3 regions of the Delftia sp. DLF01 genome follow, and region 1 is predicted to be linked to each of the others. Evidence: predicted binding sites of a transcription regulator. Region 1 holds the regulator's gene; each other region holds the start of a gene.
The links. Region 1 encodes FNR, which switches genes on or off when oxygen is low (the NO sensors DNR and NnrR bind a similar motif). Its sites were predicted from a motif close to TTGATNNNNATCAA; they were not measured.
Positions count from the first base shown of each region.

Region 2: IB269_RS06765 (COX15/CtaA family protein) is a predicted target of FNR. The motif match lies at 1,819-1,832, and genes of this name have one in related genera.
Region 3: IB269_RS08795 (FeoA family protein) is a predicted target of FNR. The motif match lies at 2,018-2,031, and genes of this name have one in related genera.

Region 1 covers NZ_JACVAZ010000003.1:1,077,632-1,087,771, reverse strand. The annotation lists gene ccoN (cytochrome-c oxidase, cbb3-type subunit I) at 1-457, shown strand, start outside; gene ccoO (cytochrome-c oxidase, cbb3-type subunit II) at 477-1,109, shown strand; gene IB269_RS20225 (cbb3-type cytochrome oxidase subunit 3) at 1,121-1,258, shown strand; gene ccoP (cytochrome-c oxidase, cbb3-type subunit III) at 1,286-2,203, shown strand; gene ccoG (cytochrome c oxidase accessory protein CcoG) at 2,281-3,735, shown strand; gene IB269_RS20210 (FixH family protein) at 3,793-4,107, shown strand; gene IB269_RS20205 (hypothetical protein) at 4,286-4,573, shown strand; gene fnr (fumarate/nitrate reduction transcriptional regulator Fnr) at 4,655-5,374, opposite strand; gene hemN (oxygen-independent coproporphyrinogen III oxidase) at 5,537-6,919, shown strand; gene IB269_RS20190 (sulfite exporter TauE/SafE family protein) at 6,925-7,641, shown strand; gene IB269_RS20185 (HD-GYP domain-containing protein) at 7,711-9,057, shown strand; gene IB269_RS20180 (bifunctional diguanylate cyclase/phosphodiesterase) at 9,054-10,140, shown strand, end outside.
Region 2 covers NZ_JACVAZ010000001.1:1,531,023-1,541,162, forward strand. The annotation lists gene IB269_RS06740 (hypothetical protein) at 1-113, opposite strand, end outside; gene IB269_RS06745 (hypothetical protein) at 265-531, opposite strand; gene IB269_RS06750 (hypothetical protein) at 528-710, opposite strand; gene IB269_RS06755 (hypothetical protein) at 872-1,282, opposite strand; gene IB269_RS06765 (COX15/CtaA family protein) at 2,103-3,302, shown strand; gene cyoE (heme o synthase) at 3,299-4,204, shown strand; gene IB269_RS06775 (response regulator transcription factor) at 4,279-4,815, opposite strand; gene IB269_RS06780 (ATP-binding protein) at 4,845-6,146, opposite strand; gene IB269_RS06785 (SURF1 family protein) at 6,276-6,989, opposite strand; gene cyoD (cytochrome o ubiquinol oxidase subunit IV) at 7,061-7,501, opposite strand; gene cyoC (cytochrome o ubiquinol oxidase subunit III) at 7,502-8,134, opposite strand; gene cyoB (cytochrome o ubiquinol oxidase subunit I) at 8,127-10,133, opposite strand.
Region 3 covers NZ_JACVAZ010000002.1:78,807-88,946, reverse strand. The annotation lists gene IB269_RS08810 (amino acid permease) at 1-888, opposite strand, end outside; gene IB269_RS08805 (Lrp/AsnC family transcriptional regulator) at 1,027-1,497, shown strand; gene IB269_RS08800 (YkgJ family cysteine cluster protein) at 1,545-1,865, opposite strand; gene IB269_RS08795 (FeoA family protein) at 2,065-2,406, shown strand; gene feoB (ferrous iron transporter B) at 2,403-4,346, shown strand; gene IB269_RS08785 (hypothetical protein) at 4,361-4,555, shown strand; gene argF (ornithine carbamoyltransferase) at 4,643-5,575, opposite strand; gene IB269_RS08775 (aspartate aminotransferase family protein) at 5,586-6,782, opposite strand; gene IB269_RS08770 (DUF3579 domain-containing protein) at 7,133-7,450, shown strand; gene rpsT (30S ribosomal protein S20) at 7,680-7,973, opposite strand; gene murJ (murein biosynthesis integral membrane protein MurJ) at 8,154-9,719, shown strand; gene IB269_RS08755 (SirB1 family protein) at 9,778-10,140, shown strand, end outside.

The DNA of each region.
Region 1 (10,140 bases):
GATGATGTCCATCAAGACCGTCAACGCGCTGTCGCACTACACGGACTGGACCGTGGGCCACGTTCACTCGGGCGCCCTGGGCTGGGTGGGCCTGATCACCATGGGCTCGCTGTACTACCTGATCCCGCGCCTGTTCGGCAAGACCAAGATGCACTCGGTGGGCGCCATCGAACTGCACTTCTGGATGGCCACCATCGGCATCGTGCTGTACATCGCCGCGATGTGGATCGCCGGTGTGATGCAGGGCCTGATGTGGCGCGCCGTCAATCCCGATGGCACGCTGACCTACACCTTCGTCGAAAGCGTCAAGGCCAGCTATCCGTTCTACGTGATCCGCGTGGCCGGTGGCCTGCTGTACCTGGGCGGCATGCTGGTCATGCTGTGGAACACCTGGAAGACCGCGATCTCGGGCCGTTCGGTGAAGGTGGCCGTGCCTGCCGTCGTGGCCCACGCCTGAGCGTCTAGGAGCATTACTCATGTCCGATCACAACAATAGCGCTCCCAAGAGCTTTTCCCACGAGAAGGTGGAAACCAACAATTTCCTGCTGATCGTTCTGACCCTGCTGGTGGTGGCCGTCGGCGGCATGGTGGAAATCGTTCCGCTGTTCTTCCAGAAGTCGACCACGGAAGCGGTGGCGGGCCTCAAGCCCTACACGCCGCTGCAGCTGATGGGCCGCGACGTCTATCTGCGCGAGGGCTGCTACAACTGCCACTCGCAGATGATCCGCCCCTTCCGCGCCGAGACCATGCGCTACGGCCACTACTCGGTGGCTGGCGAGTTCGTCTATGACCACCCCTTCCAGTGGGGTTCCAAGCGCACGGGTCCCGACCTGCACCGCGTGGGCGGCAAGTACAGCGACGAATGGCATCGCATCCACCTGAACAACCCGCGCGACGTGGTGCCCGAGTCCAACATGCCTGCCTACACCTGGCTGGAAAAGAACAAGGTGGATGACACCGTGGTCGCCCAGCACATGAGCGCGCTGCGCAAGGTGGGCGTGCCCTACAGCGACGAGGAAATCAGCGGCGCTGCCGAGCAGGTCAAGGGCAAGACGGAAATGGACGCCGTCATCGCCTACCTGCAGGTCCTGGGCCGTTCGGTCAAGTAAAGGAGAGCGACATGGACATCACCACCATGCGCATCGTGGCCACGCTGGCCTCGCTGGCCTGCTTCATCGGCATCTGGTGGTGGGCGTTCGCCCGCCGCAACCAGGCCCGTTTCGACGAGGCCGCCCAGCTGCCGTTCGAGCAAGACTGAGTCCCTCCACCAGAACGAGAACTTCCCATGAGCGATTTCGTAAACAACTTCTGGTCGATCTATGTCACGGCGATCACGCTGGGCGGCATCATCGGCTGCCTGCTGCTGCTGTATCTCACCGCACGCAAGAAGGTGGTCCCCTCGGCCGACAACACCACGGGCCACGTCTGGGACGAGGACCTGCGCGAGCTGAACAACCCCATGCCCAAGTGGTGGATGTGGCTGTTCATCATCACCTCGGTGTTCGGCTTCGCCTACCTGGCGGCCTATCCGGGCCTGGGCTCGTTCGCGGGCAAGCTGGGCTGGACGCAGCTGGGCGCCTATGAAAACGAGATGGCCAAGGCCCGCGCGGACCTGGAGCCGCTGTACGCCAAGTTCACGAGCATGAGCACCGAAGACATGGCCAAGGATCCCCAGGCCATGGCCATCGGCGAGCGCCTGTTCATGAACAACTGCGCACAGTGCCACGGCTCGGATGCACGCGGCGGCAAGAGCTTCCCCAACCTGACCGATGGCGACTGGCTGCATGGCGGCACGCCCGAGAAGATCAGGGAAACCATCACGGGCGGCCGCATCGGCATCATGCCGCCCATGGCCGCTGCCGTCGGCACGCCCGACGATGTGCGCAACCTCTCGCACTATGTGCTGAGCCTGTCGGGCAGCCCGCACGACTCGCTCAAGGCCTCGCTGGGCAAGTCCAAGTTCACGGCCTGCGCTGCCTGCCACGGCATGGACGGCAAGGGCAACCAGGCCCTGGGCGCGCCCAACCTGACCGATGACATCTGGCTGCACGGCTGGGGCGAGGCCGCCATCACGGCCATGATCAACAACGGCAAGCACAACGAGATGCCTGCCCAGAAGGACAAGCTGACCGAGGCGCAGATCGCGGTGCTTGCTTCCTATGTCTGGGGCATGTCGCACAAAGACGGCGCAGTCCGTCAGTAAGCACAGGGGCGGCGCTGCGGCGCCGCCTTTTTGCGTTTTGAGTTTTCAGATATTTCAAAAAAACAAAGGAACCCACCATGAAGCCCGAGAGCGGGGATGACACCGGGAAGCCTCCCCGCAAAGTCATTCCGATCACGCCGGCCACGCCTGATCCGGGCGAGCTGGTGTCGATGTTCGAGTCGGAAAAGAAGGTCTACCCGCGCTCCATCAGCGGTGTCTTCGCACGCTGGCGATGGGCCCTGGTGTTTCTCACCCAACTGGTTTTCTACGGCCTGCCCTGGCTGGAGTGGGGCCAGCGCCAGATGGTGCTGTTCGACCTCGGAACGCGGCGCTTCTATCTCTTCGGGCTGGTGCTGTACCCGCAGGACTTCATCTACCTGGCGGGCCTGCTGATCATCTCGGCGCTGGCATTGTTCCTGTTCACGGCCGTGGCCGGGCGCCTGTGGTGCGGCTTCTCGTGCCCGCAGACGGTCTACACCGAGATCTTCATGTGGGTGGAGCGCAAGGTCGAAGGCGACCGCAGCGCGCGCATGCGGCTGGACAAGAACGGCTGGACCTTCGAGAAGGCCTGGAAGAAGTCGCTCAAGCAGTTGCTGTGGATCGCCATTGCGCTGTGGACCGGCTTCACCTTCGTGGGCTACTTCGTGCCCATCCGCGAGCTGGGCGGCGAGCTGCTGGCGCTGCAGGGCAGCTGGCAGATGTTCTGGGTGCTGTTCTACGGCTTTGCCACCTATGGCAACGCGGGCTACATGCGCGAGCAGGTCTGCAAGTACATGTGCCCCTATGCGCGCTTTCAGAGCGCCATGTTCGACCGGGACACCATGATCGTCAGCTACGACACGGGCCGGGGCGAGCCGCGTGCGCCGCGCACCAAGAAGGTGGACTACAAGGCCCAGGGCCTGGGCGACTGCATCGACTGCAAGATGTGCGTGCAGGTCTGCCCCGTGGGCATCGACATCCGCAACGGTCTGCAATACGAATGCATTGGCTGCGGCCTGTGCATAGACGCCTGCAATTCCATCATGGACAAGATGGAGTACCCGCGCGGCCTGATCCGCCTGACCACGCAGAACGCCATGGCCGGCCTGTGGCGGCGTGCCCAGGTGCTGCGCCGCATCTTCCGTCCGCGCGTGCTGATCTACTCGGCCGTGCTGATCGGCTTGAGCGTGGCCATGATCGTGAGCCTGGCGCTGCGCCAGTCGGTCAAGGTGGACGTGATCCGCGACCGCGCCTCGCTGTCGCGCATCGTGGCGGGCGGCAAGCTGGAGAATGTCTACCGCCTGCAGATCATGAATGCCACCGAGCAGGCCCAGCGCTACCGCATCAGCGCCCACGGCCTCGATGGGCTGGAGCTGGCGTCCGAGCAGGAAGTCGAGGTCGGCCCGGCCGAGACGCGCGGCATTGCGGCGCGCCTGCAGATTCCCTACGGTTCGGCCGAGCCGGGCTCGCACACCGTATTCTTCGATATCGATGCCGTGCATTCAGGCGCGGGACGCGCGTCCGAAAAGGCCGTCTTCCTGGTGCCCCGGTGATGTTCCTGGCAGGCGCGGCACGGTCCGCGCCTGCCGCCTGAAAGAAAGAGGTTTCCCATGTCTTCCAGTCCCGCAGTGTCCGCGCCCGCGCAGGCTCCCTCGCACCCCGACGCCGGCAAGCCCTGGTGGAAGTTCGGCCATGTCTGGCTGGTGGTGGCCGGCCCGGCGGCCGTGGTGGTCGCTGCCGTGATCACGGCCATCATCGCCATCAACGGCGCCGATCCCGTGATCGACCCCGACTACTACCGCAACGGCATCACGATCAACGAGCGTGCCGATGGCGTGCGCGAAGTGCCCAAGAGCATGGCGCCCGCCGTCACCGGCCGCAACCATGCGGCCACGCCCGCGCATGATCACCCCACGGACCGCTGATCGCCGTGCACCCCTGCAAGAGGCCGCAGTCGCGGCCTTTTGCATGGCGGATCGCATCTCCGGCATGCGCGACGGGTGAGGGTTTCCTACAGGCGTGCAGGGCGCTACGGGGCTTGGCGCCATGCGTTGGCGCGGCGCACAATGAAGGCGACCCCTCGACAGCACAAGGAGATCGCTGATGTTGGCCCAACGCTGGATGTGGATTGCCTGGCCTGCCTTTCTGGCAGCCGCCGTGATGGAGATGCTGGTTTTTGCCTTTGTGGACCCGCTGGAGCTGCATTGGCTCGGCGACCTGGGCTGGTCGCGCCAGGGCATCTACACGCTGGCCTTCTTCGCCTTCTGGGGCGTGACCATGCTCTCCAGCCTGATGACCACCATGCTGGGTCGCTCGGCCCGCGATCTCAATGACGGCGTGGCCTCCGAGCCCGACCCGGACCTGGCCATGCAGGGGCTGGGGCGGGACTGAGCGAGAGCCCGCCGCAATGAACAAGGCCCGCTGTCGCGGGCCTTGTTCATTGGCGGATGAATGCTTGCCGCCCTTGCAGCCTCACTGGCACTGCTGGCTGTTGACGATGCGCTTGAGCGCCTCCGTGTCCAGGATGCGCAGATGGCGCTGGCGCACCTCGATGATGTTGTCGTCCGCGAACTTGGAGAAGGTGCGGCTCACCGTCTCCAGCTTCAGGCCCAGGTAGCTGCCGATTTCCTCGCGCGTCATGCGCAGCACCAGTTCGGACTTGGAAAAGCCCCGCGCATGCAGGCGCTGCACCAGGTTGAGCACGAAGGCGGCCAGGCGCTCCTCGGCGCGCATGCTGCCCAGCAGCAGCATCACGCCGTGCTCGCGCACGATCTCGCGGCTCATGACCTTGTGCACATGGTTTTGCAGGGCCGTGACCTCGCGCGACAGGTCTTCCAGCTTGTCGAAGGGCATGACGCAGACTTCGGCGTCTTCCAGCGCGACGGCATCGCAGGTGTGGTGGTCGTTGACGATGCCGTCCAGGCCGATGATCTCGCCGGCCATCTGAAAGCCCGTGACCTGGTCGCGTCCGTCCTCGGTGGCCACGCAGGTCTTGAAGAAGCCGGTGCGGATGGCGTACAGCGAGGTGAATGTCTCGCCGTTGCGAAACAGCAAGCCTCCGCGCTTGACCTTGCGGCGCGTGGCCACGATGTCGTCGATGCGCTGCATCTGCTCGGCATCCAGGCCCATGGGCATGCACAGTTCGCGCAGGTTGCAGTTGGAGCAGGAGGCTTTGATGGTCTGAAGGTTCATGGAGTGATAAACATCAGCGGCACACAGCGTGCCGGCGGTGACCTCGTGGATTGCGATGAGTTGGATCAAATTGTCGCAGCAGTCCCTCAAACAACTCTTGATATGAGTCAAGGACATGACCGATGTGCTGCGGCACAGTCGAGGTATTAGAGGAAAAAACCCATGACCGCTGTCACCCCAGAGCTGCTGCGTCGCTTTGACGTACCGGGGCCCCGATACACCTCGTTCCCTACCGCCGACCGCTTTGTCGAGGCCTTTGGTGCAGAGGACTATATCCTGGCGCTGCAACAACGCAAATCGAGTACCGCAGCGCGTGCCACGCCTTTGTCGCTGTATGTGCACGTGCCCTTTTGCGAGTCGCTTTGCTACTACTGCGCCTGCAACAAGATCGTGACGCGCCACCACGATCGCGCCGCCGTCTACCTGGACTACCTGGCGCGCGAGATGGCCTTGCACACGGCCCATTGCGGCAAGGGCCAGACCGTCAGCCAGCTGCACCTGGGCGGCGGCACGCCCACCTTCTTCTCCGACGACGAGCTGCGCACGCTGATGGGCCTGTTGCGCGAGCATTTCAAGCTGGAGCCGGGTGGCGAGTACTCCATCGAGGTCGATCCGCGCACCGTCAGCGTCGAGCGCCTGGCCGTGCTCAAGGAGCTGGGCTTCAACCGCCTGAGCTTCGGCGTGCAGGACTTCGACGAGCAGGTGCAGATCGCCGTGCACCGCGTGCAGCCGGCAGGGCAGGTGTTCGAGCTGGTGGCGGCCGCGCGGCAGCTGGGCTTCGCCTCCATCAACGTGGACTTGATCTACGGCCTGCCCAAGCAGACGCCCGAATCCTTCGAGCGCACGCTGGCCCAGGTCAACGCGCTGCGGCCCGACCGCATCGCGCTCTATGCCTATGCCCACCTGCCCGAGCGCTTCAAGCCGCAGCGGCGCATTGCGGCCGAGGATCTGCCCCAGGGGGCCGACAAGCTGGCCATGCTGTCGCGTTCCATCGCCGCGTTCATGGACGGTGGCTATGTCTATGTGGGCATGGACCACTTCGCCCTGCCCGAGGACTCGCTGGCCGTGGCCAAGCGCCAGGGCCGGCTGCACCGCAACTTCCAGGGCTACAGCACCCAGCCCGACTGCGACCTGATTGCGCTGGGCGTGTCGGCCATCGGCAAGGTGGGCGCCAGCTACAGCCAGAACGCCAAGACGCTGGAGGAGTACTACGACGCCATCGACGCCAGCCACCTGCCCGTGGTGCGGGGCCTGGCGCTGTCGCGTGACGACCTGGTGCGCCGCGCCGTCATCATGGCCATCATGTGCCAGGGCGCCGTGCTGTTCGAGCCCATGGAGCAGGCCTGGCTGCTGGGCTTTCGCGAGTACTTCGCGCCCGAGATGGCGGCCCTGGAGGACCTGCAGGCCAAGGGCCTGGTGCAGATCAGCGACGAGGGCTTCCAGGTCACGCCCATGGGCTGGTACTTCGTGCGCGGCGTGGCCATGCTGTTTGACCGATATCTGCAGGCGGACAAGAACCGGGCGCGGTTTTCGAGGATCATCTAGGCCCCATGCTCTTGTCGCTGCTCTGGACCGCTTTGATCATGGGGCTCGTCGGCGGGCCCCATTGCCTTGCCATGTGCGCTGCGCCCTGCGGCGTGGTCACGGGCGGGGCGGGGCAGGGCGGCGGCTCGCAGGTGGTGGCCGTGCATGGATTGCAAAGCCGGCTGTGGCTGCGCACGGCGCTGTTCCACGGCGGCCGTCTGGCCGGCTATGCCAGCCTGGGCGCTGCCTCGGCCCTGGCCATGGAGAGCCTGTCCTGGCTCACCAGCCAGACCACGGCGCTGCAGCCGTTCTGGACGCTGACCCATGTCGCCGTGATGGCCTGGGGCCTGGCCATGATGGTGCAGGCCCGCCAGCCCGCCTGGCTGGAGTCTGCCGGCCGCGCCGCCTGGCGGCGCGTGCAGCCCTGGGTGTCGGCGCCGGGCGGCACGCTGGCGGCAGGCTATGCCTGGGCGCTCATGCCTTGCGGACTGCTGTATTCGGCCGTGCTGGTCGCCGCGCTCAGCGGCGGCCCGTTGCAGGGCGCGCTGGCCATGGCGGCCTTTGGCGTGGGCAGCGGCCTGTGGCTGGTGGCCGGCCCCTGGCTGTGGCGGCTGGGCCGGCAGCGCCTGAACGGCCTGCGCGCCGAATGGGGCACGCGCCTGGCCGGCCTGATGCTGGTGGGCGTGGCCGTCTGGGCGCTGTGGATGGACCTGATCTACAAGCCCAGCCTCTGGTGCCGTTGAGCAACAGCTGAGGCCAGACTTGGCACCTGGGGTCGCGGATTGGCTGCGAGGCCCTCAGAACTGGAGATAATGCCCGAATCATCGGCTTACATATTGCCGATTCCTTCAGCCTCGGGGCCGTTGCCGCGCGTGAACCATTCCGTCCTCATCGATATCCGAGACCTCCGTCCGGGCATGTTTGTCCAGCTCGATGTTGGGTGGCTGAACCATCCCTTTCCGGTCAGCAGCTTCAAGATCACCTCCAGCGCACAGATCCAGACCCTGAAATCCCTGGGCCTGGAGGTGGTGCGCTGTGTCCCGCACAAAAGCGACACCTGGCCCGCCGAGGTGCGCACCCCGCCGCCGCAGGAGCTGCCGCCCGTCGTGGTGGCCCCCGAGCCTCCACCCACCGAACCTGCTCCAGCACCGCTGCTGCTGTCCGTGCCCGACTGGCGCGGCCGGCTGGAGGACTGCAATGCGCGCTTTCAGAAGGTGGAGCGCGGCTATGTGGCCATAGAGACCACCATCGCCAGCGCGCCCGAGCAGGCGCGCATGCCCACCGAGGCCCTGGTCGATGGCTGCCTGGCCGAACTGGCGGGCCCGCAGGACGTGGCCATTCACCTGCTGTCCGATGGCGTGGGCAGCAGCCAGAGCGTGCATGCCGTCAACGTGACCGTGCTCAGCCTGCTGCTGGGCCGGGCCCTGGGCCTGCAGGAATCGCTGCTGCGCGACCTGGGCCTGGCGGCGCTGCTGCATGACGCGGGCAAGCCCGTGGCCGGTGTCGAAGGCATGCACGGCCTGGCCCTGGAGCCTTCCGTGCCCGACGCCCTGCGCGAGCGCTACGAGCGCCATGTGGGCGAATCCGTGGCCATTGCCATGCGCATGGGCCTGTCGGCCCAGGTCACCACGGCCATCGCCCAGCACCATGAATGGGCCGACGGCACGGGGTTCCCGCTGAGCCTGGTGGCCGAAGACATGGAACTCACGGGCCAGATCCTGGCCCTGGTCAACAGCTACGACCGCCTGTGCAATCCCGGCGATGCGCAGACGCCGCATACGCCGCACGAGGCCCTGTCCATGCTGTTCAGCCGGCTGCGCGACAAGTTCGCCGCGCCCGTGCTCAATGGCTTCATCCGCATGATGGGTGTGTTCCCCCCGGGCTCGGTGGTGGAACTGACCGACGGGCGCCATGCCATGGTCATGTCCGTGAATGCATCACGCCCGCTCAAGCCCTCGGTGATGGTGCACGATGCCGGCGTGCCGGCCGCGCAGGCGCCCGTGCTGGCGCTGGAGCTGTTTCCCGAGCTGGGCATACGCCGGGGAGTGGCGCCCGCGCAGTTGCCGCGCGATGCGCTGGACTACCTGTCGCCGCGCCGGCGTGTCTGCTATTACTTTGAACGGGCGGTGGAGTTGGATCCACCGAAGGTGGCGTCTTGAACAAGCAAGCGCTGAACCGCGCCTGGCCCCGCCTGCTAGATGCACTGCAGGAGGCCCTGTGGCTGATCGATGCGCGCACCCTGAAGGTGCTGCGCGCCAACGCCGCCAGCGAATCCGTCACCGGCTATGAGGCCGATGCGGCCCCGGGCCTGCCCGTGCAGGTGCTGGCCGCCACGCCGCAGCAGCAGGCTTTCTGGAGCGATCCCTTCAACTGGCAGGCCGGAGCCCAGTTCATTGCCGAGGTGCGCCGCGCCGATGGCCAGCTGGCGCCCGTGGAGATGCGCGTGCGCGCGCTCGACGGCGAGGTGCTGCTGGTCAGCATGCTGGACCGGCGCGAGCAGGCCTTGCACGAGGCCGAGTTCGAGAGCCTGCTGGGCGAGCTGCGCGCCACGCTGGAGTCCGCGGCCGACGCCATCCTGGTCTGCGATCCCGATGGCCGCATCCGCGCCTTCAACCACCGCTTTGCCACGCTCTGGGGCATTCCCGAGGCGCTGCTGGTGCGCCGCAACGACGTGGCCATCCTCGACCACCTGGCCAGCCAGGTGCGCGATGCCGAATCCTATGCGCGCCAGTTGAAGCTGCTGTCGGCCCAGCCCCTGATGGAGGCGGCCGACGTGCTGGACCTGCGCGACGGCCGCATCCTGGAGCGCCGCGCCGTGCCCCAGCTGCGCCGGGGCCTGCCCATGGGGCGGATCTTTTCCTTCCGCGACATCACGGCCGAGGCCCAGACCCAGGCGGGTCTGGAGCTGGCCGCGCGCGTCTTCGAATCCAGCCTGGACGGCATCTTCATTGCCGACGGCTACATGGATGTGGCCCGCACCAACCCGGCCTGCGAACGCCTGCTGGGCGGCATGCCCGTGCAGGGGCGCACGGTGGAGTCGCTGTTCGAGGCCGCCGAAGGCCAGGCCGACACCCTGGGCGACCTGGCCCGCATCCAGTGGCACCAGGGCGGCTTCTGGGAGGGCGACCTGTGGCTGCGCCAGGCCGGCGGCGCGCGCTGCGCCGTGCGCCTGTCCTGGGTGCCGCTGCGCAACGCGCAGGGCGACGTGGTGCAGAGCATCGGCTTCATGCGCGACCTCACGC
Region 2 (10,140 bases), on a different contig from region 1:
GTCAGCATGAGCACCACGCAGATGGGACCCAGATCCACGGAGGCGATGTCCAGCCCCTTCAGCGACTGCCAGCGTTCTGAGCGTACTTCCAGTGGTTCTTCGGGATCGGCCATGGCACCTCCACTGCGTTGAGTGTGGACACATGCTAGGCGTAAGTGAGCATGCAAACAATATGGGGACTTCGCCAGGATGTGAGGGTATACAGCAGCCCCGGCTCGGTTGGCTTCACGCTTGAAGGCTCTTTCCGCTGCTGCCGTGTGACAGCTACTTGACCCACATCAACTGCACCGCCACGGCCAGGGCGATGGCCAGCAGCCCCAGCAGCACGGCCATTGCCACGACGGTGACCGCCCTGCGGCGCTTTGCCTTGCGGGGGTTGCGCAAACGGGGCGGGGTGGGAGGGGGCTGCGTGGCATCCAGCGCCGCAATTCTTGCCAGCCAGTCTTCGGCTGTGGGCAAGGTGGGGGTGGGCGATGCGGAGGGTGAGGCGGGGGGCGATGCGGGTGGTGAGACGGGCTTGCCACGGTTCATGGCCCCAGCTCCTGACGCATCTCTTCAAGCACCTGCACGGCGCCCTGGATCATGGCCAGCCTGTGCTGCAGCGCAGCCTTTTGGGCCTGCAGCCGGTCCAGCTGCTCGGCAACCAGCGCCTCGTCGGCCCGCAGCTTCTTCAGCCGCTCCTGTATGGCCTCCATTTCCGGGGCGCTCATCTGCCAATCCTCCAGCATCGAAGGGCGCCGAGCGTGGCCCGGACCCTTCTCACAATTCACACGAATGCCGGCAATTATCTGTGCGCCTTAGTGATTGGCTATGAATGAATTGACATAGATTGTCATCGACCGGCGCAGAAGGCCGAAGGCTGTGCAGTTGTTCAAAGCAGCCAGGTCCTGTTGGGCCGGTTGCCGTCGATTTCCACAAGTCCTGCGTCCTGCAGTATGGGCAGGATGTAGGTGATCACCACGGCTGCGTTGTCGTTGGCCTGTTTGGCCGCAAAGCCCAGAAAGCCGGGCCGGTGCTGGCTGGAGGCCACGATGCAGGGCCGCTCGGCGCCGTGATGCTCCTGGGCCAGATGGCGCAGCACGGCGCCGAAGGCTTCCCGCCTTATGCGCACCGTGTTGCCCTTGTGCGTTCTGACTTCCAGGCCGCTGTCGCTGCGGCGGATGACAGTGAAGGACGCGGTGCGTCCCTTGTCGGGCGTCTTCAGGGGCTTGTCCTGGGCGATGCCGTCCCAGAAGGCATTGAAATCGTTGTTGGAGAGCACGCGCACGAAAAAGAGGTCCATTGCCTGGAGGTTTTCTTGGACGTGGAGTCTCCCTGGCTTCGACTGGCCGAAGATGAGCAAATCTGAGCAGTGCCGCTCAATGCGCGAGAAATTTGAGGAAGATCCGGCCTTGCCGCGTTCTGACCTCGGTCCCTTCGATAAAGCCCATCAGTCTGGCCGAACCGTCCATGGAGTACAGCGCCGGTCCATCGATGCGGTAGATGGGCCTGGTCCCGCAACGGACGAATTCATCGCCTTCGACACGCCCGATTTCGTTTCCGTGCCCATCAAGCACAGTCCACGAGCCTCCTGCAATCATGGCCTCACCCGGCAGTTGCCGGTTCCCAAGTGAAACCACCAATCTAAGGAACGCGAGGTGTCTGAATCTGAGCGAATCTGAGCAGTCGTGTAAAGCTGGGCCGCCGACGTCTTGGGCAGGGTCCTGTGGAAATTCGTGTGCGCCAGGCTCAAGCCGCATCGCACCGGCCAAAAGAAGCTGGCTGCGATCTAGGGGCACTGCATGCGTGGGCGATTGAGCGGTTCGCAGCCAAGTAGAATTGTTTCATATCAAAGACATGCTGCTCTGAAAGTTGCAGCGACCGGGCCCGCTTGGCGGGCCTTGTGCATGGGGCGCGGTCCCGCAGCCGGTATCTGGGTGCATGTCCTGATTCTCTGTAGGCCCGGCCTGCGATCCAATCTCGCGCATGGGGCTGAGCCTTCTCGTCAAATTGCTCTCATTTATGAAGATCTGCTGTCGCCAACCGGATGCGCCTGCGGCATTGCCTTTCGGCTTGCCCGGGGGCCATGCCGTGTGGTGCACGCCGCGCTGCGGAGGGCGGGCGTGAGCGAGCAGGCGCTGTACGATCTGGCCCCCGTTCTGGAGCTGATGCTGCTGGGCCTGTTGCTGGCACTGGGCCCCCTGGCCTGGGTGTGGCTGCGCAACCGCAGCGGCGGCTCGCTCAAGCGGCTGCAGGCGCTGTCGGTGCTCACGCTGTTCCTGACCTTCGATCTGGTGCTGTTCGGCGCCTTCACCCGCCTGACCGATTCCGGCCTGGGCTGCCCCGACTGGCCGGGCTGCTATGGCAGCGCCAGCCCCATGGGCGCCCGCGCGCAGATTGCCGAGGCCCAGGCCGCCATGCCCACCGGGCCGGTGACGCATGGCAAGGCATGGATAGAGATGGTCCACCGCTATCTGGCCACCACCGTGGGCGTGCTCATCATCGCCATGACCATCATGGCCTGGCGGCGCGCGCGGCGCCTGGGCAGGGCGGGTGGCGCAGGCGCCGAGCGTACAGGGGCGGAGGGCACAGGCGGTGCCCTGAGTCCGTGGTGGCCCACGCTGGCGCTGTTCTGGGTCTGCCTGCAGGGCGCCTTTGGCGCCTGGACCGTGACCATGAAGCTTTTCCCGGCCATCGTGACCCTGCACCTGCTGGGCGGCACGGGGCTGCTGGCCTTGCTGTGCGTGCCCGCCGTGGGGCTGAGCCGTGCTGCGCGTCGGCAAGAGGCGACCGTGATTTCAACTGCGCTGCGCGCGGGGCTGTGGCTGGGCCTTGCGCTGCTGGTGCTGCAGGTGGCGCTGGGCGGCTGGGTCAGCACCAACTATGCGGTGCTGGCATGCAGCAGTTTCCCGACCTGCCAGGGAAGTTGGTGGCCGGCCATGGATTTTTCGCAGGCGCTGCAGATCTGGCGGCCGCTGGGGCTGCTGCAGGACGGCAGCAACATCAGCTTTGCGGGCCTCACGGCCATCCACTATCTGCACCGCCTGGCGGCCTATGTGGTGGTGGCTGCGCTGGCCGGGCTGTGGTGGCGTTTGGGTGAGGTGCCCGCACTGGCGTCGCAGCGCCGCGTGCTGGGTGCGTTTTTGGTGCTGCAGGTGCTGACAGGCCTGTCGAACGTGGTGCTCGATTGGCCGCTGGTGGCCGCGGTGCTGCATACGGGCGGCGCAGCTGCGCTGGTGACCGTGATTGTTTGGTGCCTGGCGGCCAGCCGCCCGGGCGCACTGCGGGACGGTCTGCCGGTTGCCCGTGGAGAGATTGCATGAGTAAACAAGCTTCCCTGAGTGTCGAGCCCTCGCGCTGGACACAGTTCTATGCCCTGACCAAGCCGCGTGTGGTGCAGCTGATCGTGTTCTGCGCACTGATCGGCATGGTGCTGGCCGTGCCCGGCTGGCCCAACGCCGACCAGTGGCTGCACATGGCGCTGGCCTGCCTGGGCATCTGGCTGGTGGCGGGCGCGGCTGCCGCCTTCAACTGCCTGGTGGAGCGCCATATCGATGCGCGCATGAAGCGCACCTCATGGCGGCCCACGGCGCGCGGCGAGCTGAGCAGCCAGCAGGCGCTGGCCTTCTCGGCCATCCTGTGCACGCTGGGCGCGCTGGTGCTGTTGCTGTGCACCAACCCGCTGACCATGTGGCTGACGCTGGCCACCTTCGTGGGCTATGCCGTGATCTACACGGTGATCCTCAAGCCTGCCACGCCGCAGAACATCGTGATCGGCGGCGCCTCCGGTGCCATGCCGCCCGTGCTGGGCTGGGCCGCGATGACGGGCCAGGTCGGTCCCGAGGCGCTGATCCTGTTCCTCATCATCTTCCTGTGGACGCCGCCCCATTTCTGGGCGCTGGCGCTGTACCGCGTGGAAGACTACCGCCAGTCCGGCCTGCCCATGCTGCCCGTGACGCATGGCAGCGAGTACACGCGGCTGCAGATCCTGCTGTACACGGTGATCCTGTTTGCGGCCTGCATGCTGCCCTTCATGTACGGCATGAGCTCCTGGCTGTACCTGGTGGTGGCCGTGGTGCTGAGCGTGGGCTTCTGTGTCTATGCCTTTGCACTGTGGCGCAATTACTCGGACCAGCTGTCGCGCAAGACATTCCGCTTCTCGCTGATCCACCTGAGCGTGCTGTTCCTGGCGCTGCTGATCGATCACTACCTCTGGCTGGGCTGATGGCCTGAGGGCCATGGCCGCGCAATGAAAAACCGGGCCCTTGAGGCCCGGTTTGCCTTTTGTTGCCTGCCGCCTTACTTGATCTGCCGCTTTTCCAGCTTGCGCGCCAGCGTGCGCCGGTGCATGCCCAGGCGGCGGGCGGCTTCGGAGATGTTGAAATCGCTCTCGGCCAGGGTTTCGTGGATGTGTTCCCACTCCAGCGTCTTGATGGAGGTGGGGTTGCGTGATAGTTCCACGTCGGTGCGGCCTTCGAGGCGGCCGAAGGCGGCCTCGATATCGTCGGTGTTGGAGGGCTTGGCCAGATAGTGGCATGCGCCTAGCTTGACCGCCTCCACCGCCGTGGCAATGCTGGCATAGCCGGTAAGCACGACGATCAGCGCCTCGGGGCTGTGCTGGTGCAGCATCTGCACGCAGCTCAGGCCCGACGCGTTGCCCGCCAGCTTGAGGTCCATGACGGCGTATTGCGGCGAGTGCGTCTGCAGCAGCTCGCGCACTTCCTCGGCGCTGGCGGCCTGCAGCACGCGGTAGCCGCGCCGCTCGAATGAGCGCGTCAGCGTGCGCGCAAAGGTCGCATCGTCTTCAACCAGCAGCAGGAGGCGGGAGCTGTCCATGGGCGATTCGGGTTCCTGTGGGCGCCGCTTCAGGCGCCGGGTTCAATGGCAATCGATGACAGGGGCAGGCGGATCTCCACCTCACTGCCCCGCGGCGGGGTGTTCCTCACCTGAACGCGTCCGCCCAGCGAGCGCGCCACGTTGAGCACAAGGAACAGGCCCAGCCCCCGGCCCGGGCGCTCCGTCTTGGTGGAGATATGGCGCTGGCCCAGCTGTTCCAGCACGGCGGGTGCAAAGCCCGGTCCCTTGTCGCGCACGGTGATGCACAGCATGCCGGTGCGCACGGCCAGGTGCAGCGCCACATGGCGGGGGGAGGCTTCGGCCGCATTGTCGAGCACATTGCAAACCATTTGCTGCAACGCGGTATCGGAAAGAATGGGGAAGTCCTCGTCGGCCTGGACATAGTCGAAATGCTCCACGGCGTGGCGTGACTGCCAGTGCGCGACCACGCCGTCCATGAAGGCGCGCAGCGTGGTAGCCTGTGGCGCATCGGCGCGGGTCTCGCCGGCCGACATGAGCACGCTGGAGACGATGGACTTGCAGCGCAGCAGCTGCTGCTGCATTTCCTGCAGGTCGGCCAGCAGGTCGGGGTCTTGCGTGATGGCGGGCATGCGCTGCCAGTCGCCCAGGATGACGGACATGGTGGACAGCGGCGTGCCCAGCTCGTGCGCCGCGCCCGTGGCCAGCAGGCCCATGCGCACGATGTGCTCCTCTTCGCTGGCACGCTGGCGCATGTTGGCCAGCCGTGCGTCACGCCGGCGCAGGTTGGAGACGATGCGGCGCAGGAAGACGACCAGCAGCACCGTGGTCAGCCCGAAGCTGATCAGAATGCCGCTCACGTACAGGCCGGGCAGCCCGTCCGGTCCCGCCGCGCCAATGGGCAGGGGCCAGTGCACGATGGCCAGCACCAGGGTGCACAGCGAGGTGCTGGCAACGATGATCCAGGCGTGCACGGGCCTGAGCAGCACGGCGCCCAGAATGCCCTGCAGCAGGAACAGATAGATGAAGGGATTGCTGGCGCCGCCGCTCAAATACAGCTGTATGGCCAGGGCGAGCACGTCGGCCAGCAGGGCCAGGAACAGGTTGCGCGCCGAGATCTGGCGGCGGTGGCTGCGGTACCAGTAGATGTAGCCAAGATTGGTGAAGACGCTGGCCATCAGCACCAGGGCCATGGCCGGCAGCGGCAGGGTGATGCCGAAGCCGTAGTGCACCAGGGAGATGGTGATCACCTGCCCGACCACGGCAAACCAGCGCAGCTGTATCAGCAGCTGCATGTTCTGGCGTTCGGTGGTGCGCTCGACGCGGAACAGGGACTCTGAAGGCGAATTCACGCGGGCGATTGTGCGCTACCGCAGGCAGCCGTGGCGCGGCAGGGTCTTGTAGAGGACTGGCGTAAAAAAGGCCACCGATGTCATCGGTGGCCCTGTTGCCTGCAGCGACGGCTTTACGGCCTTGCGGCCTTACGGCTTGCTGCTTGCCTGCCGGTCATTGCGCCTGACCAGCCAGGCCGCGCCGACCACCATCAGCGCCAGCCCGTACCAGGTCAGCGCATAGACCAGGTGGCTGTTGGGGAAGCGGATCACGGTCATGCCCGGGCGCGGCCAGGTGCCGTCTGCCACGGGCTGGCCCGGCAGGCCTGCGTCGATGAAGTAGGGGGCTGCATGGTCCAGGCCCTGGGCCTGTGCAATGGCCGCCACATCGCGCGAGAACCAGCGCTGCTGCGCGGGATCGTTCTCACGCAGGAAGCCGCCGCGCGGCTCGCTGATGCGCAGCAGGCCGGCCACCGTCACCGGGTCCTGGGGCGCCTGTGCGGGCTGATCCTGCCAGCGCGCGCGCTGCGCTGTGGGAATGAAGCCCCGGTTCACCAACACCTGGTTGCCGTCGTCCATCTGCAGCGGCGTCAGCACCCAGAAGCCGGCGCCCAATTCGGTCACGGCCTGGGTCAGCACGGTCTTGCCGGCCAGCCAGTGGCCGCTGGCCTGCACGGCGCGGTACTCGTGGTCGGCGGCCGTGATCTGCGGCCATTCGGCGGGCGGGGGCAGGGCCGCGGGCGCGGCGTGCACGCGCTGGTCCACGCGCTCTATCAAGTCCAGCTTCCAGGCACGGCGCTGGACCTGCCAGCTGCCCAGGAAGATGAAGCCCAAAAACAAGGCGATGCCCACCGAGATGAGCATCGCCTGAGCGAGTGGGCCACGCCGGCGCGATGCGCCGGCGTGGCTGGAGGGCCCGGAGTTTCCGGATGCGGTCAAGGCGTGACCGAGGCCGGAGCCGTCTGCGCGGCAGGGTCGGCCGGCATGGTGTGCTGGGGCATCATGTTGGTGTTCATGTGGAACATGACCCACAGGGTGCCCGCAATGCCGATGGCCACGAAGACCACGGTGAAGATGGTGGACAGCAGGGTCCAGCCGCCTTCGATCTTGCCGTTCATGTGCAGGAAGAAGACCATGTGGACCAGGATCTGCACCACGGCGAAGCCGCCGAGCACCATCACGGCCGTTGCACGGTCCGAGATGACATTGCTCATCACCAGCCAGAACGGGATGGCCGTCAGGATGATCGAGAGCACGAAGCCCCACATATAGCCCGAGAACGTGCTGTGCGGGCCTGCGTCGTGGTGGTGATCGTCATGGCCGTGATGGTCGTGGTGACCGTGGCCATGGCCGGCGTGGATGTCGTGTGCAGCCATTTACAGCACCCCCATCAGGTAAACAAAAGTGAAGACGCCGATCCAGACCACGTCCAAGAAGTGCCAGAACATCGACAGGCACATCAGGCGGCGGTTGTTCTCGTGCGTCAGGCCGTGCTTGTTGATCTGGATCATCAGCGTGACCAGCCAGATCAGGCCGAAGCTCACGTGCAGGCCGTGGGTGCCCACCAGCGTGAAGAACGAGGACAGGAAGGCGCTGCGCTGCGGGCCTGCGCCCTCGTGCAGCAGGTGGGAGAACTCATAGAGCTCCAGGCCCAGGAAGCACAGGCCGAACAGGCCGGTGATGGCCAGCCACAGCTGGGTGCCGCCCAGCTTGCCCTGCTGCTTTTGCAGCATGGCGAAGCCGAAGGTGATGGACGACAGCAGCAGGAAGGCCGTGTTCATCGCCACCAGGGGCAGGTCGAACAGCTGGGCGCCCGTAGGGCCTGCAGCGTAGTTGCGGCCCAGCACGCCATAGGTGGCGAACAGCGCTGCAAAGATCAGGCAGTCGCTCATCAGGTAGAGCCAGAAGCCCAGAGCGGTGCCGTTTTCGGGATGGGGCTCCTCGGCGAGGTGGTACTCGCGCGGGGCCAGGGCGGCAGCGCCGCCTGCGGTGTAACGGGTATCAGACATGACGTGCCAGCTGTTGTGTGCGCAGTTCTTCCGTGGCCGCGACTTCTGCGGCGGGGATGTAGTAGTCGCGCTTGTAGTTGAACGTGTGGATGATCGACGCCAGCACGGTGGCGGCGAACGACGCAATGGCCAGGGGCCACATGTGCCAGATCATCGCGAAGCCGAAGACCGTGGACAGCGCTGCGATCACGACGCCGGCGCCGGTGTTGGACGGCATGTGGACGGGCTTGAAGCCGGTCAGCGGACGCTGGTAGCCGTGCTTCTTCATGTCCCACCAGGCATCGATCTCATGCACCACGGGCGTGAAGGCGAAGTTGTACTGGGGAGGGGGCGAGGAGGTGGCCCACTCCAGCGTGCGGCCTTCCCATGGGTCGCCGGTCACGTCACGCAGCTGGTCGCGCTTGAAGTAGCTGACCACCAGCTGGATCAGGAAGCTGCCGATGCCCAGTGCCACCAAGCCGGCGCCCAGGGCGGCGATCACGAACCAGATCTGCAGCGAGGGGTCCTCGAAGTGGTTGGCACGGCGTGTCACGCCCATCAGGCCCAGCACGTACAGCGGAGTGAAGGCGACCCAGAAGCCGACCAGCCAGAACCAGAACGAGCACTTGCCCCAGAACTCGTCGAGCTTGTAGCCGAAGGCCTTGGGGAACCAGAAGTTGATGCCGGCGAACACGCCGAACACCACGCCGCCGATGATCACGTTGTGGAAGTGGGCGATCAGGAACAGGCTGTTGTGCAGCACGAAGTCGGCCGGGGGAACGGCCAGCAGCACGCCGGTCATGCCGCCGATGGCGAAGGTGCACATGAAGCCCACGGTCCACAGCATCGGCACCGTGAAGCGGATGCGGCCGCGGTACATGGTGAACAGCCAGTTGAAGATCTTGGCGCCCGTCGGGATCGAGATGATCATCGTCGTGATGCCGAAGAAGGTGTTCACGCTGGCGCCGGAGCCCATGGTGAAGAAGTGGTGCAGCCAGACCAGGTAGGACAGGATGGTGATACACACCGTCGCGTACACCATGGAGGTGTAGCCGAACAGGCGCTTGCGGCTGAAGGTGGAGACGATCTCCGAGAAGATGCCGAAGCAGGGCAGGATCAGGATGTAGACCTCGGGGTGGCCCCAGATCCAGATCAGGTTCACGTACAGCATGGGGTTGCCGCCCAGCTCGTTCGTGAAGAAGTTCGTGCCGACGTAGCGGTCCAGCGACATCAGCACCAGGGCTGCGGTCAGGATGGGGAACGAGGCCACGATCAGCGCGTTGGTGCACAGGGCGGTCCAGGTGAAGACGGGCATCTTCATCAGGTTCATGCCGGGTGCGCGCATCTTGATGATGGTCACGATCAGGTTGATGCCTGACAGCGTGGTGCCGACGCCGGCCACCTGCAATCCCCAGATGTAGTAGTCAAGCCCGACCCCGGGGTTCTGCGCCCCCAGGTTGGACAGTGCCAGCCAGCCGGAGGTGGAGAACTCGCCCAGGAACAGCGAGATCATCACCAGCACGGCGCCGCCCGTGGTCATCCAGAAGCTGAAGTTGTTCAGGAACGGGAAGGACACGTCGCGGGCGCCGATCTGCAGCGGCACCAGATAGTTCATCAGGCCTGTCACGAAGGGCATGGCCACGAAGAAGATCATGATCACGCCGTGTGCCGTGAAGATCTGGTCGTAGTGGTGCGGAGGCAGGTAGCCCAGGTTGTCGCCGAAGGCCATGGCCTGCTGCAGGCGCATCATCAGCGCGTCGGCAAAGCCGCGCAGCAGCATGACCAGACCGAGGATCATGTACATGATGCCGATCTTCTTGTGGTCGATGCTGCACAGCCAGTCGCGCCACAGCGGGCCCCACAGGCGGAACTTGGTGAGCAGGCCCAGCACGGCAAGGCCGCCGAGCACCACGGCGATGAAGGTCGCCAGCACGATGGGCTCATGCGCCATCGGGATGGAGTCCCAAGTGATGCGTCCCAGCAGCCAGTGGGCCTGTGCCGGGGAGGTATGTTCAGACATATCGAGT
Region 3 (10,140 bases), on a different contig from region 1:
CACCAGCACCACGAAATTGACCACGCTGGCCGCGCCGGGCAGGCCGATGATCTCCATCACCTTCACGAAGGGGCTGCCGTCCTTGCCGGCGGCCGACCACGGCACGATGGCCAGCATCAGCGCGATCGTGGCCAGATAGAACACCACCAGGCGCACCATGGTGGAGCGGAAGGCGCTGGTGACGGCGCGCTGCGGGTCCTTGGCCTCGCCAGCGGCCACGGCGATCATCTCGATGCTCAGGTAGCTGAAGATGGCGATGATCACGCCCACCCAGGTGCCCCACAGGCCGTTGGGGAAGAAGCCGCCGTTGTTGACGTAGTTGGCAAAGCCCACGCCGGCCGGCCGGGTGCCGAACACCACCCAGGCGCCCACCACGATGAAGGCCACGATGGCGATGATCTTGATCATGGAGAAGCTGTACTCCACGGCGCCGAAGGCCTTGACGCTCATCATGTTCACGCCGATCAGCGCGCCCGAGAAGATCACCACCCAGGCCCAGCGCGGCACCTCGGGGAACCAGTAGCCCATGTACAGGCCCACGGCCGTCACCTCGGTGCCCACGGCCAGCACCACGCAGGCCCAGTAGGCATAGCGCACCACGAAGCCGGCCCAGGGGGCGATGTAGTGCTCGGCATAGGCGCCGAACGAGCCCGAGGTCGGGTGGGCCACCGTCATCTCGGCCAGGCAGCCCATGAGCAGCAGCGAGATCAGCGCGCCGATGGCATAGCTGATCAGCACGCTGGGCCCGGCGAAGCCGATGGCAAAGCCGCTGCCCAGGAACAGGCCGGTGCCGACGGCACCGCCGATGGCGATCATGGTCATCTGTCCGGCGGACAGCTGCTGTTGGAGTCCGGCTTCGCGCTGGACGATGTCTTCGAAGGCTGGCATGGGTTGTTGTCTCCGTTGCTGTGGGGGGCTTCGGAGGCGGATGCTAGTTACGGCCTTCGCAGGGCGTTTAGTAGTTATCCCTAAATGCTCTTGATCTTGGATAAGTTATTCTGTGAAACATGAATTCATAGGTGGTTTATGTCAATCGAGATCGACAGAACGGACCGGCTGCTGATCCGCGCCTTGCAGGACAACGCGCGGCTGACCTCGGGCGAATTGGCGCAACGCGTGCACTTGTCGCAATCGCCGTCGTGGCGGCGCATCAAGCGGCTGGAGGATGAGGGCGTGATCACCGGCTACCACGCCGCGCTGAGCCGGCGCGCCATCGGCTTTGGCGTGCTGGCCTTCGTGATGGTGGGCATAGACCATCAGAACGAGGAGTCATCGCGCCACTTCCAGGAAGCGGTCTGCGCCATTCCCGAGGTCGTGATGTTCCACGGCATCTCGGGGCCGGAGGACTTCCTGCTGGTCGTCGTGGCGCGCGATCTCGATGCCTATTCGGACCTGCTGCTCACCCGCCTGCACCGGCTGCCCGGCGTGCGCCAGGTGCACACGCATTTCTCGCTGCAGGAGTTCAAGGGGCAGTTGGCGGGGCTGCCCGTGGAATAACGGCTGGTGGTGGCGGCTGTTGGCGGCCGGCAGCGCCTGGCTGGTTGCTACAGCAGGCCGCTGTCCAGCGCCTGCATGCCATGGCGCACGCGCACGCGGTTGCAGGCATCGCTGCCGGCCGCAAATTCGCGGCAAGGCGAGGGCCGCCACTCGTAGATGCCGCAATGGGCCTTCTCGCCCACCTTGCCCACCAGCGCTGCGCAGCGCGGGCGCGACCAGTCCGTGCCGCGCATGCGGCAGGTGTGGTCGGTGACTTCCTCGATCAGCCCGGCCGGCACGCGGCCGCCATGCTCCTGCGACTCATGCACGGAAAAGTCCACGCGAAACGATGCGCAGCAGGCGCCGCAGCTCAGGCAAGGATGGGTCATGGCGTGGGCAAGCAGGTGCAGGTGCGGATCGTGGGAGCGCGATTGTCGCGCGCACGCGTGCGGGGCGCCTGGAACCGGCCAAAAACCATGACGGCCCTTTGGCAAGACCCTGCCTCTTACTCCGATACCATGCGCGGGCTTCCCACGGGGATTCGATCAAAATCAAAATGAGAATAAAAATCAGTTGATACAACACGCCATGCATTCGATGAATCCCGGGACGGACGCCACGGCTCCGTCCGCGCTGTCCGCGCCTCCCAGCTCTCCAAGCCCGGCCACCGCTGCGGCCATCACCCTGGATGCGCTGCCGCGCCAGGTTCCGGCGCGCGTGGTCGAACTCCATGCGGCGCGCGACACGGCCGAGCAGGAACTGCTGCTTCGCCTCATGGAAATCGGTTTCCTGCCGGGCGAGCCCGTTCGCATCCTGGCCGCAGGCTTTCCGGGCGACGACCCGCTGGCCGTGCGCGTGGGCCAGGCCACGTTCGCGCTGCGCCGCCATGAGGCGGCCCTGGTGCGCGTGGCGCCGGAGGCGGTGGCATGAGCGCGTCGTCCTCTCCCAAACTCATCCAGCCGCTGCAGCCTGCCCAGGGTGGCGGCGGCGGTGGTGATTCCGCATTGCGCCTGGCCTTGCTGGGCAACCCCAACTGCGGCAAGACAGCCTTGTTCAACCTGCTGACCGGCGCACGCCAGAAGGTGGCCAACTACGCGGGCGTGACCGTGGAGCGCAAGGAAGGCTGGCTGAGCACGGCCAGCGGCCGGCGTGTGCGCGTGCTGGACCTGCCGGGCACCTACAGCCTGCATGCCCACAGCGAGGACGAACGCATCACGCGCGACATCGTCTCGGGCCGCCACGCGCGCGAGGCGCCTCCCGAACTGCTGGTCTGCGTCACCGACGCCACCCACCTGCGCCTGAACCTGCGCCTGGTGCTGGAAGCCCAGCGCCTGGGCCTTCCCATGCTGCTGGTGCTCAACATGAGCGACATGGCCAGGCGCCAGGGCATCGATATCGACCGCGAGGCGCTGTCACGCGCCCTGGGCATGCCCGTGCTGTCCACGGTGGGCGTGCGCCAGGACGGCGCGCGCGAACTGCTGCAATGGCTGGACGGCCCCGAAGCCCGCGCCCTGGCAGCGCCGCAGCTGCAGGCCCCGGCCCGCCCGGGCGATGCGCGCGAGCAGGTGCTGGCCCTGCACCAGCAGGTGGCCCGCATCATGGCCGACTGCGTCAAGGAGCCCGTGGTGGACACCCGGCGCGATGACCGCATCGACGCCGTGGTGCTGCACCCGCTGTGGGGCATGCTGCTGCTGGCGGCCACGCTGTTCCTGATGTTCCAGGCCGTGTTCAGCTGGGCGCAGCCGCTGATGGACGGCATCGAGGGCGGCGTCTCGGCCGTCTCGGCCCTGGTCAACGAGCACATGCCCGAAGGCGCGCTGCGCAGCCTGCTGGCCGATGGCGTGATCGCGGGCACGGGCGCCGTGCTGGTCTTCCTGCCGCAGATCCTGATCCTGTTCCTGTTCATCCTTGCGCTGGAGGACTCGGGCTACCTGCCGCGTGCCGCCTTCATGCTGGACCGCATCATGGGCAAGGTCGGCCTGTCGGGCCGCTCCTTCATTCCGCTGCTGTCCAGCTTCGCCTGCGCCGTGCCCGGCATCATGGCCACGCGCTCCATCACCAGCTGGCGCGACCGCCTGGTGACCATCATGATCGCGCCGCTGATGACCTGCTCGGCGCGCCTGCCGGTCTATGCGCTGCTGATCAGCGCCTTCATTCCCGAGCGCACCGTGGGCGGCATCTTCAACCTGCAGGGCCTGGTGCTGTTCGCGCTGTACGTGGCCGGCATCGTCAGCGCCATGGCCGTGGCCGGCGTGGCCAAGTTGGCCGGCCGCAGCGCCGGACCCACGCCGCTGCTGATGGAGCTGCCCTCCTACCGCTGGCCCAGCCCGCGCAGCCTGGCCCTGGGCCTGTACGAGCGCGCCATGATCTTCCTGCGCCGCGTCGGCGGCATCATCCTGACCGTGAGCATCGTGCTGTGGTTCCTGGCCAGCTACCCGGCGCCGCCCGATGGCGTCACCGAAGCGGCCATCCGCTACAGCTTTGCGGGCCGCATCGGCGGCTGGCTGGAGGTGGTGCTGGCGCCGATCGGCTTCAACTGGCAGATCGCCATCGCCCTGGTGCCCGGCATGGCCGCGCGCGAAGTGGCCGTCAGCGCCATGGGCACGGTCTATGCCCTGTCCGCCGCCAGCGACGAGGCCATGGCCGAGCAACTGGGCCCGCTGATCGCCCACACCTGGTCTATGGCCACGGCGCTGTCGCTGCTGGCCTGGTTCGTGTTCGCGCCCCAGTGCATCTCCACGCTGGCCGCCGTGCGGCGCGAGACCAACGGCTGGCGCTATCCGCTGCTGATGACCGGCTATCTGTTCGCGCTGGCCTACCTTGCCAGCTTCATCACCTACCGCGTGGCCATCGCATTGGGCGCGGGCTGAAAGGAGCACGGACCATGTGGCAAAACATCATCGTGGGTCTGATCGTGGCCCTGGCCGGCATGTCCCTGGTCTGGCGCTATCTGCCTGCGCGCTGGCGCCAGAAGGCCGGGCAGATGCATCCGGCACTGGCGCCCAAGGATGCGGGCGGCTGTGGCGGCTGCAGTGCCTGCGGCGGGGACAGTTGCGCACCGGACAAGCGGGTGCCGTAAGGCCACGGCCCGAACTTCCGCCAGGAAAAAAAAGAATGCCTGCAGGCGCAAAGCCTGCAGGCATTCTTTTTTGAGCGGACTGCGTTGTCAGTTCGGCTGGCGGCCCAGCAGCAGGTATTCCATCAGAGCTTTCTGCACATGCATCCGGTTCTCCGCCTCATCCCAGACCACGGACTGCGGCCCGTCGATGACCTCGGCCTCCACTTCCTCGCCGCGGTGGGCGGGCAGGCAGTGCATGAACAGGGCATCGCCACGTGCGGCGGCCATCATTTCGGCGTCCACGCACCAGTCGGCAAAGGCCTTCTTGCGGGCTTCGTTCTCGGCCTCGTAGCCCATGCTGGTCCACACGTCGGTGGTCACCAGGTCGGCGCCCTTGCAGGCGTCCAGCGGGTCCTTGAAGACCTTGTAGCAGCCCTCGCGCGGGGTCTTGCCGCCAAAGGCCAGCTTCTCGTCCACCTCGTAGCCGCCCGGTGTGCTGACGTGGACGGTGAAGCCCAGCAGGTCGGCCGCCTGCAGCCAGGTGTTGGCCATGTTGTTGCCGTCGCCGACCCAGGCGACGGTCTTGCCCTGGATCGAGCCGCGGTGCTCGATGAAGGTGAAGATGTCGGCCAGGATCTGGCAGGGGTGGAACTCGTTGGTCAGGCCGTTGATGACGGGAACGCGCGAGTATTCGGCAAAGCGCACGATCTTGTCCTGGCCATAGGTGCGGATCATCACCAGGTCGGTCATGCGGCTGATGACGCGTGCGCTGTCCTCGATGGGCTCGGCGCGGCCCAGCTGGCTGTCGCCCGTGGTCAGGTGGACCACCGAGCCGCCGAGCTGGTACATGCCCGCCTCGAAGCTCACGCGGGTGCGCGTGCTGGCCTTCTCGAAGATCATGGCCAGCGTGCGGTCGCTGAGCGTGTGGTGCTTTTCGTAGCCCTTGAACTTCTTCTTGATCAGGGCCGCGCGTTCGAGCACATAGGCGTACTCGTCGGCCGTGAAGTCGGAAAACTGCAGATAGTGCTTGATGGCAGTCATAGGCAGGTACTCATTCGGACAGGAATTGCACGATCAGGGGCTTGAGCTTGGCGACCACTTCGTCGGCTTCGGCCTCGGTCATGATCAGCGGCGGCACCAGGCGCACCACGGTGTCGGCGGTCACGCTGAACAGCAGGCCGGCTTCGGCGCCACGGCCCAGCAGGGCGCCGCAGGGCTTGTTCAGCTCGATGCCGATGATCAGGCCCTGGCCGCGCACATCGACCACGCCCTTGACGTCGGCCAGTTCCTTTTGCAGCGTGGCCTTCAGGTGGTCGCCCACCTTGGTGGTGTGGGCCAGCAGGCCGTCCTCTTCCATGATGCGGATGGTTTCGATGCCCGCACGCATGGCCAGCGGATTGCCGCCGAAGGTGGAGCCATGGTTGCCCGGCTGCAGCACGGTGGCCGCCTTGCCATGGGCCACGACGGCGCCGATGGGCACGCCCGAGCCCAGGCCCTTGGCCAGGGTCATCACGTCGGGGACGATGCCGGCCCACTGGTGGGCGAACCACTTGCCCGTGCGGCCCATGCCGGCCTGGACTTCGTCGAACATCATCAGCCAGCCGTTGGCATCGCACAGTGCGCGCACCTGCTGCATGTACTCGATGCGCATGGGGTGCAGGCCGCCTTCGCCCTGGATGGGCTCCATCATCACGGCCACCACGTCGGGGTTGCCGGCCGTGGCCTGCTGCAGCGCCTCGAAGTCGTTCACCGGCACGCGCAGGAAACCGTCGAGCAAGGGGCCGAAGCCGTCGCGCACCTTGGGGTTGCCCGTGGCCGTCATGGTGGCGATGGAGCGGCCGTGGAAGGCATGCTCGTAGACCACGATCACCGGCTTGGCGATGCCCTTGTCCACGCCGTACTTGCGCGCGATCTTGATGGCGGCCTCGTTGGCCTCCAGGCCCGTGCTGCAGAAGAAGACATTGGTCATCTTCGAGCGCTCGGTCAGCAGCTGGGCCAGCGTTTCCTGGCCGGGCACGTGGTAGTAGTTGGAGGTGTGGATGAGCTTGGCCACCTGGTCCTGCAGCGCAGGCACCAGCTTGGGGTGGTTGTGGCCCAGCGTGTTCACTGCAATGCCGCCCAGCGCATCGAGGTACTGCTTGCCGTTGACGTCCCACACGCGGCAGCCCTGGCCTCGCTCCAGAGCGATCGGTACGCGGCCATAGGTGTTCATCACGTGGGGCGAGGCAGCCTCAATGAAAGCGGTCATTGCAAAAATCTCCTGAGCTGGAAAGTAAACGGCATCCGGGCGTTGCCGCCGCAGATGCCTGAAAAACAGCGAAGCCCGATTCTAGGGGCCGCGCGATGGCCTACCGTTGCGGTTTGCGCATCACAGCCATGCAATGAGCCTACGCCACACTTGGGTAGTGCGCTGCAACAAGGCCTCAGCTCTTATATAAGAGATAAAATGCCGGCTTGGCCTGCTGGCAGCGATCCTGCCTGTGGGCTCTGACTTTTTTGAAGGACTTGCGCAAGCAGGACGTGGCAGGGCGCCGTGCCCCTTGGCAGGTCGGCTGTTTTGTTCCTTGTTGCGCAAGTCGTATTTTGGCGTGCATCCTGATGGTCTCTCCCTCCAGCAAAGAACTGTTCATCCAGGGCATCACCCACGAAGGCAAGACTTTCCGGCCCAGCGACTGGGCTGAGCGGCTGGCAGGCGTCATGAGCCAGTTTCGCCCCGGTGGTGCCCAGCGCGGCAGCCACCTGAGCTACTCGCCCTGGTGTGTTCCCACAACGCTCAATGGCGTCAAGTGCGTGGTCGTGCACCGCGACCTGCGCGATTACGAGCCCATGGCCTGGGATTTCTGCCTGAATTTCGCCAAGGACAACAACCTGCAGGTTGCCGAGGCCTGCCTGATACCGGACGAGCCGGCCCGCTGAGGCCGGCTTCTTTTTTTGCGGGTCGTTCCCGTCCGATGTGAAGCGCGCCTGGGGTGCGTTTTTTTTCGCCCGTGCTCCGGAGGGTGGGGCTTTTTTGGTGGGTCCTGCGGATGCAGGAGCATCGTTCAGGCACAAAAAAACCGCCCGAAGGCGGTTTTCTCGTTCGCTGACAGCGCACCCGTTACAAACGGCAGATGGCCGGAGCCATCCGTGCGGTTGCCTAATTGGATTAGGCGGCGGCCAGGGCCTTGACCTTGGCGGACAGGCGGCTCTTGTCGCGAGCGGCCTTGTTCTTGTGGAAGATGCCCTTGTCGGCGATCGTGTCCAGAACGGATTGGGCTGCGGCAAACAGTTCGGTTGCCTTGGCCTTGTCGCCAGTCAGAACGGCCTTTTCGACCTTCTTGACGGCGGTGCGGTACTTGGAACGCAGCGAGGTGTTGGCTGCGTTGAGCTTGGTGTCCTGGCGGACGCGCTTGCGGCCGGAGGCGAGACGGGGGTTCTTCTTTGCGGGCTTGGATGCCATGATATGTATTCCTAGTGTCTGAGGATGTTGTCGGCGAAGCGCGGGATTATAGCACGCAGCCCGGACAGGGCCTTGAGGGCCCAGGCCGCACGGGCCGGCCTGTTGCAACGGAGTGCAAGAGCGGCCAGGCCCGCCTGGAGCGCCGGCCGGCGGGGCATGCCAGCGCATACACTCCCCACGGTGTCACTGTTCAAAGCCGCCTCCACCGTTTCCCTGCTGACGCTGGCCTCCCGTATCACCGGGCTGGTGCGCGATCTGCTCATGGCCTCCATGTTCGGAGCCAATGCGCTGACCGATGCGTTCAATGTCGCCTTCAGGATTCCCAATCTCTTTCGGCGGCTGTTCGCCGAGGGGGCCTTCAGCCAGGCCTTCGTGCCGGTGCTGGCCGCCAGCAAGGCCAAGGAGGGGGACGAGGCCACGCGCACGCTGATCTCGCACGTGGCCACGCTGCTGTTCTGGGTGCTGCTGGTGACCTGCGTGCTGGGCGTGGTGGGCGCTCCGCTGCTGGTCTGGCTGCTGGCCAGCGGCCTGCGCCAGTCGCCCGAGGGCTATGACGCCGCCGTGCTGATGACACGCTGGATGTTCCCCTACATCGGCTTCATGTCGCTGGTGGCGCTGTCGGCCGGCGTGCTCAATACCTGGCGGCGCTTTGCCGTCTCGGCCGCCACGCCGGTGCTGCTGAACCTGGCCATGATCGCCGCCGCCTTCTGGGGCGCGCCCTGGCTGCAGGCGCGTGGCATCGAGCCCATCTATGCCATGGCCGGTGGCGTGATGCTGGGCGGCGTGCTGCAGCTGGCGGTGCAACTGCCTGCGCTGGCGCGCCTGGGCCTGCTGCCGCGCATCGGCTTTTCGCCAGCTGCGCTGCGCGAAGCCTGGGCCGAGGCCGGCGTGCGCCGCATCCTCAAGCTGATGGCGCCGGCCTTGCTGGGCGTGGGCGTGGCCCAGGTCTCGCTGATGATCAACACGCAGATCGCCTCCTATCTGCAACCGGGCAGCGTGACCTGGTTGTTCTATGCCGACCGGCTCATGGAGTTTCCGACGGCGCTGCTGGGCGTGGCGCTGGGCGTGGTGCTCACCCCCCAGCTGGCCGCTGCCAAGGCGGCCGATGACTCGGAGCGCTACTCGGCCATGCTGGACTGGGGGCTGCGCCTGGTGGTGCTGCTGTCCGTGCCGTGCGCTGTGGGCCTGCTCACTTTTGCCGAGCCGCTGGTGGCCACGCTGTTCCACCGCGGTGCGCTGCAGGACAGCGACGTGGGCCAGATCGCCCTGGCGTTGGTCGGCTACGGCGCAGGCCTGGTGGGCCTGGTGGCCATCAAGGTGCTGGCGCCAGGCTACTACGCCAGCCAGGACATCCGCACGCCCGTCAAGATCGCCATCGTGGTGCTGGTCATCACCCAGCTGCTCAACCTGGTCCTGGTGCCCTTCATGGCGCATACCGGCCTGGCGCTGTCCATCGGCCTGGCGGCCCTGGTCAATGCGGGCTGGCTGCTGTGGGGTCTGCTGCGCCGGGGCGTCTACCGTCCCAAGCCGGGCTGGGGCCGGCTGGGCTTGCAGGTGGTCGCGGCCAGCAGCCTGCTGGCCGTGCTGCTGACCTGGGGCAGCCAGCATTTCGACTGGATCGCGCTGCGCGCCAACGGCTGGCAGCGTGTGGGCCTGCTCGCCGCGCTGATGGCCGCCTCGGTGCTGCTGTACTTCGGTGCGCTGTGGGCGGCGGGGCTCAAGCTGCGCGCACTTCTGCGGCGCTGAGAGGCATCGCCCAAACCCGCATAATTGCAGGCTTGGGCGCTGCAATATACAAAGCATCATGAGCTGGAGTTACGAAGACACGCCAACGGCCCTGCAATACTTTGCAGCGCTGGTGCAAAGCGATGACCACCTGCCGTTGATGGAGGCGGCAATCAGCATCGCCCAGGATGCCGTGCCCGATCTCGACCTGCAGGCGGCCAGCGCCGAGCTGGACCGGCTGCAGGTGCGCCTGCTCCAGCGCCTGGCCGGCGAAACCGATTCGCTGCAGCGCCTGCGCGTGCTCAACCAGTTCTTCTATGGCGAGCTGGGCTTTGGCGGCAATCTCAACGATTACTACGACCCGTCCAACAGCTACATCCACCATGTGCTGCAGACGCGGCGCGGCATTCCCATCAGTGTGGCGCTGATCTGGCTGGAGCTG